2 regions of the Shewanella sp. MTB7 genome follow, and region 1 is predicted to be linked to the other one. Evidence: predicted binding sites of a transcription regulator. Region 1 holds the regulator's gene; the other holds the start of a gene.
The links. Region 1 encodes sigma-54, which starts transcription at its own class of promoters, with help from an activator protein. Its sites were predicted from a motif close to GTTGGCACGNNNNTNGNNT; they were not measured.

Region 1 (3,213 bases):
TTTTCTGCCATAGCAGATAAGGTACTTAAATGCTGCTCACATTGATCAGCTGGAACTAATAGTGCAAATAATATATCTACCGGCTGTTTATCAATAGAGTCGAAAGCAATTGGCTCCTCGCACTTTATGAGTACCGCAACGGGTTGACTAATATTGGCTAACCTTCCATGTGGAATGGCTATGCCGTTACCTATACCTGTGCTGCCCATTTTCTCTCTGGCTAAAAGACTTTCAAAAATCTCTTGAGAGGAAAGGTTAGGGTACTGGACAGCGGCAAGATCGCTTATAAGTTCCAGTACCTTTTTCTTACTGCCCGGAGTGGCGCAAGTTGTACATTCCGGCTGCAGGATAGTGCTTAATTCCATCGTTAGTGTTTTATTTGCTTCTCTTTATGTTTAATAACCTGACGGTCGAGCTTATTTATCAGGGAGTCGATTGCGGCATACATGTCAGCATGTTCTGACATAGCAAAAACCTCTCCACCAACAAGATGAAGTTTAGCTTCTGCTATTTGCTGCATTTTCTGAACATTTAAAATAACGTGCACATTATTGATCTGATCGAAATGTCGTTCAAGCTTTGAAAATTTTTCTTCAACATACTGACGAAGAGATGTTGTGATTTCGATATGATGACCTGTTACGTTAATTTGCATAGAAATACTCCTCCGGACTCGATTGTGTTTGAAAGCACGCTCGTCGATTAGAGGTTTACATTGCATATTTAGGTATCTGACTAACGTCACAATGTTTAACCTCAACATATTAATATCTTAATTTTCAAAAATATTCTATAAGCTCTTTCTTTGATTTGATGGTGGTATGAGCAAAGCCTCACGGTACTTGGCTATGGTTCTTCTCGCTACTTTAATGCCTTGTTCAGCTAACAGTAGTGCCATCTTACTGTCACTTAATGGTTTCTGTTGGTTTTCTGCAGCAACTAGCTTCTTAATAAAGGCGCGAATTGCGGTTGATGAACATTCGCCACCGTCGTCGGTACCCACATGACTTGAGAAGAAGTATTTCAGTTCAAAAATACCTCTTGGGGTGTGCATATATTTTTGGGTTGTGACACGTGAAATGGTCGATTCATGCATCTCGACCTCTTCAGCGATGTCATTTAACACCATAGGCTTCATCGCTTCTTCACCGTATTCAAAGAAGCCTTGTTGAAACTTAACAATGCAGTTCGAAACTTTAAGTAAAGTATCGCTACGACTTTCTAAACTCTTGATAAACCACTTAGCTTCCTGCAAGTGTCCACGAATAAACTGACTGTCTGCCTGACTTTTAGTGCTGCGGGCCATGGATGCATAATGTTGGTTTACATTTATTTTGGGTAAGTAATCTGGATTTAGTTCAACTATCCAACGACCTTTTTTCTTGGTCACTGTGACATCAGGGATCACATATTCATCACGGTTTGGTGTTATGGCGAGTCCTGGACGGGGATTCAAGGTTTGAATCAACTCTATTGCTTGCCTTAACTCATCCTCTTTTAGTTTGGTTTTACGCATTAAGAGACGGAAGTCTCGGCCGGCGATAAGATCCAGGTGTTCTTTGATTAACAGTCTGGCGTTATCAATATGAGGCGTTGTGCTAGCGTATTGAGCGAGCTGGATGAAAAGACATTCGCTGAGATCGCGTGCTGCGACTCCAATAGGGTCAAAATGTTGAATACGTTTAAGTACAGCTTCCACTTCATCGAGTTCAATTTCGGGATCGCCCATAGCCTCTAAAATATCGTCAGTATTTTGTGTCAGGTAACCACGTTCATCGACCGCATCAATAATGGCGGTAGCAATGGCGAGATCGTTATCTGAAAATGGGGTTAAATTCTTTTGCCACTCAAGATGCTCAAATAAACCTTCACTGGTTTCACCTTGAAAGGGGAGATCGTCGTCTCGCATTGCACCCGAAGCTGAATTAGGGCTTGCCGTATAGACTTCATCCCAAGTGGTATCCATAGGCAGATCTTCAGGCATAGAATCTTGTGCTAAGGCCTCGGAAGTTTCCAATGTCGAACTGTCTTTTTCGACGACAGTTTCAGCGGAAGCACTGAAATCTGTTTCATCATTTATCTTGGCATCGCTATTGTCAGCTGTTGCGTCGACCTGCTCTTCATCCAACTCAAGTAGAGGGTTGGAGTCTAGTGCTTGTTGGATCTCCTGTTGCAGTTCCAGTGACGATAGCTGCAACAGACGTATGGCCTGCTGAAGCTGTGGAGTCATGGTTAAGTGTTGACCCATTTTGAGCTGGAGTGACGCTTTCATGTACTGCTATTCCCTTCTTTGTACTTATTAAAATGAGAAAGCCTGCTGGAGTTATTTTGGAAGTCTTCGCTTCCTAAATACACTTCATTAGAATGAGTAATATCGATGTATCATATCCATTTTCTAGGGGGGAAATCATTCCCTAGATTAACTATAGCTTGAATTGTTCTCCTAAGTACACCGCTCGTACTTGCTGATTGTCTAAGATTTCTGCGGGTGTTCCTTCGGCAATTAAATTTCCATGACTCACGATATAAGCATGCTCACAAACGTCTAATGTTTCCCTCACGTTGTGATCAGTAATAAGCACTCCAAGACCGCGACTCTTGAGCTGTAAAATGATTTTTTTAATGTCGATGACCGAGATAGGATCGACGCCAGCAAAAGGTTCATCGAGTAAAATAAACTTTGGGTTCGCGGCTAATGCTCTTGCTATCTCTACACGTCGACGTTCGCCGCCGGAAAGCGACATTCCTTGACTATCTCGAATATGAGTAATATGAAACTCTTCCAGTAGATGTTCTAGTTGCTCTTCTCGTGCATTTTTATCAAGTTCATCTCGAGTTTCCAGTACGGCCATAATATTATCTCTGACCGATAACTTTCTAAAGATGCTTGCTTCTTGGGGCAAGTAGCCTATGCCTTTACGAGCACGCAGATGCATAGGATCTAGGGTGAGATCATCATCATTAATAAAGATCCGCCCTTTATCACTTTGAACTAGCCCTACGACCATGTAAAAAGTGGTGGTCTTCCCTGCACCATTAGGTCCAAGTAGACCAACAATTTGGCCGGTTTTGACGGTTAAGCTGACATCTTGTACTACGGCACGGTTCTTATAGCTTTTCGCTAGGTTTACAGCCTTTAACGTCAAAGAGCTCATTTAATCTCCTGAGTGTTTAATGCAGATTCGGCTAGTGTCTTTGGCTGTTCAACTTGTG
Region 2 (3,213 bases), 2.8 Mb from region 1:
GGGACATTATGTTCGAACGTATCGATTAATCAATTATTTATATTAAATTACTTTAACTTAAGGTGGGCATTACTATGGCAACACGTAGCCGTCGTTTACGTAAAAAATTACGCGTTGATGAGTTTCAAGAGTTTGGTTTTGACATTAGCTGGACATTTAATGAGTCAGTAACCGAAGAGCAGATCGATACTGTTGTTGATCAATTTATTGATGACGTTATCGAACCTCGTAATTTAGGCTTCCACGGTGGTGGACATAAAGAGTGGGAAGGAATTATTGCTACTCAAGAAATAGGTAAATGTTCAGAAGAAGATCGTACTGCTGTTAGCGATTTTTGGAAAGGACAAGAAGTTTCTGATCTTGTTGTAAGCGAGTTATACGATATCTGGTGGAGCTAATGCCCGAACAGGCATTGTTAGAGCAAGTGGTCGAGAAAGTTCGACCTCTGCTTGGACAGGGAAAGGTCGCCGATTATATACCGGCACTGGCAAACGTAAATCCCAATAAACTTGGGATCGCTGTGACCACTATCGATGGTACTACTATAGGGGCTGGAGATTATCTCGAGCCCTTTTCTATTCAGAGTATCTCAAAAGTATTTAGCCTTACACTAACACTCACTTTATATGAAGAGAGTGAGATCTGGTCTCGAGTGGGTAAGGAACCTTCCGGTCAATCATTTAACTCTTTGGTTCAAGTTGAGCTAGAGAAAGGACTTCCAAGAAATCCCTTCATTAATGCGGGGGCTTTGGTTATTGCGGATCTGCTCCAAGCAAGATTAGGTGCGCCTAAGCATAGAATGCTCGAGGTCGTCCGTGAGTTAAGTGACAATCCGAGTATTATCTACGATAAGCTTGTTGCTGTATCTGAATATGACCACAGTGCTAGAAATGCAGCTATTGCTTATTTAATGAAGTCATTTGGTAACTTTAATAATGATGTCGATACTGTGCTTCAGAGTTATTTTCACTACTGTGCCATGCGTATGAGCTGTGCGGATCTCTCAAAAGCCATGCTATACCTTGCCAATAGAGGTAAGAGTTTAGCTGGATCTCAGTTGATAACCCCTGTACAGACACGTCAGATGAATGCATTACTTGCAACTTCAGGACTCTATGATGGTGCTGGGGAATTTGCTTACCGAGTTGGAATGCCGGGTAAAAGTGGCGTCGGTGGTGGAATCATTGCTGTTATTCCTGGAGATATGTCTGTTTGTGTCTGGTCACCAGAGCTTGATCTAAACGGTAATTCTCTGGCTGGTACTGCTGCACTTGAAGAGCTCTGCCAACGGTTAGGACGTTCTATTTTTTAGTTAATTTATCTATTTTATAAATTAGTGAATTTACCAAAAACTAGTAATATTCACTAATTTTTTATCTACTCCATTATTATTGATTATTAAATAAACCCTTATGTATCAGCTGTATAAAACTTGGCATGCCTTGTGCTTTGTCTTCTACTATATGAGATTTTGATAAATGCTCTTGCGGGACATGACGATGTATCAAAATTAAACAACTGATAATTTGAGGATAAACCCAATGAGAAAACTTGCAACTTCAATAGGGATCAGCGCAGCGATATTTGCTGCCAGTGCAATGACTTCTGTGCAGGCTCACGACCAAGGTTCTACATATTCTTATTCTGATAATAACGAATGTGAAGTGACACTTAATTATGATGTTGTTATTGAACCTGAGATGTTGACAGTGACAGAAGGGGACGCTGAAATTTATCGAATCGAGGTCGACCAGTTATTTGTAGAGGGTAAACCTGTATCACTTAACAAGGTTCAGAAAAAACTCCTTTTACAATACTCAGATGAAGTATCAACTCAAGTTCCAGAGGTGATTAGTTTAGTACATGATGCAGTAGGAATCGCTTCTTCAGCGGCAAGCATGGCATTAACGCCATTATTGGGCGATGCCGCTGGTGCTAAGCTCGATGAGATGATGGATGGTCTTAAACAGCGAGTTGAAAAAGTGGCTTATCAAAATGGTGACAAATTTTATCTTGGAGCGACTCAATCCTCACTTGAAGACACCTTTGGAGATGAGTTCGAGCAAGAGTTAGAGCAGTTAGTAAAAAATTCAATTGGCAGCATGATGATTAACTTAGGTAGTCAGATGCTCTCTGGTGATGGTGAATCCTTTGAACAAAATATGGAAGCTTTCGCAACGAAAATGGAAAATGTTGGTCAGGACATAGAACTGCAGATGGAGAGTCAAGCTAAAGATCTGGAAAGCAGAGCGAATGAAATGTGTGAGCGTTTTCAATATTTAGTCGAATTGGAACAGAAATTAAGAGATCAAGTACCAGAGCTCGCCAAATATCCCCTCATCGATGCACCAGTAAGACAGTTGTTCGAGTAATTCTTATATAAGTTTACTTTTACTCCTTGGACTCCCTGTTGCATCCCCATTGGCAACCGCCCCGTATTTTAGTTGAATATGGGGTTTTTTCGTATGATTTTTATAAATAGAGAAACAAGTGTAAAGCTGATTGAATACACTAAATAAAATAGCGCTTAGAAAGCACAAATCTTTGGTATACTGATAATAATAATAAGAACACTGGCTAGATCTTAGTGACTAAGCCATGTGTCGAACTCTACTCCAGCGAACTTTAATAAAGTAAGTGAATGTTTTATAAGGGCTAATGTTGTTTGTTTTTAGTTCCGTTTCACATGTCTATTATTACAAGTTTTAAATAGTGTCGTAAACACCTTAAGGCGATTTACATGTTAGAACTATTGGAACCAATCGCAATTTTCACTCATGTTGCTCGTGCTGGCAGTTTTAGTGCCGCAGCAAGGAAGTTGGGAATTTCTAAGTCTAAAGTGAGTACTCAAGTTGCAGATCTCGAGCATAAGCTTGGTGTTCAGCTCATTCAACGTACAACTCGAAGTTTAAGTCTAACCGAAGCTGGTCAATTACTTTACACTCAAGGTGAAGAGTTGCTCAGAGATGCTGAACAAGCCGTTTCTAGTGTTCACAACCTTAACGACGCGACCCGCGGAGTGTTAAAGGTTGGGATTTCACAGTCCTTTGGCACTATGCATATCATTCCCGCATTACCTGAATTTATGGCAACTCACCCAGAGTTGGAGTTACAGGTGAGTTTACTCGATCATAAAGTTGATGTAGTTAGTGAAGGATTAGATCTGTTATTGACCATGTCTGAACAGTTACCTTTAGGCATGGTTGCTCGACC

Region 2: HWQ47_RS07920 (YggN family protein) is a predicted target of sigma-54. The motif match lies at 1,432-1,450, and genes of this name have one in related genera.

Annotation. Positions count from the first base shown of each region.
Region 1 is NZ_CP085636.1:5,487,940-5,491,152, reverse strand. It holds gene ptsN (PTS IIA-like nitrogen regulatory protein PtsN) at 1-365, opposite strand, end outside; gene hpf (ribosome hibernation promoting factor) at 368-655, opposite strand; gene HWQ47_RS23960 (RNA polymerase factor sigma-54) at 791-2,272, opposite strand; gene lptB (LPS export ABC transporter ATP-binding protein) at 2,424-3,155, opposite strand; gene lptA (lipopolysaccharide transport periplasmic protein LptA) at 3,152-3,213, opposite strand, start outside.
Region 2 is NZ_CP085636.1:1,888,372-1,891,584, forward strand. It holds gene trmB (tRNA (guanosine(46)-N7)-methyltransferase TrmB) at 1-29, shown strand, start outside; gene HWQ47_RS07910 (YggL family protein) at 75-398, shown strand; gene glsB (glutaminase B) at 398-1,312, shown strand; gene HWQ47_RS07920 (YggN family protein) at 1,542-2,372, shown strand; gene HWQ47_RS07925 (LysR family transcriptional regulator) at 2,741-3,213, shown strand, end outside.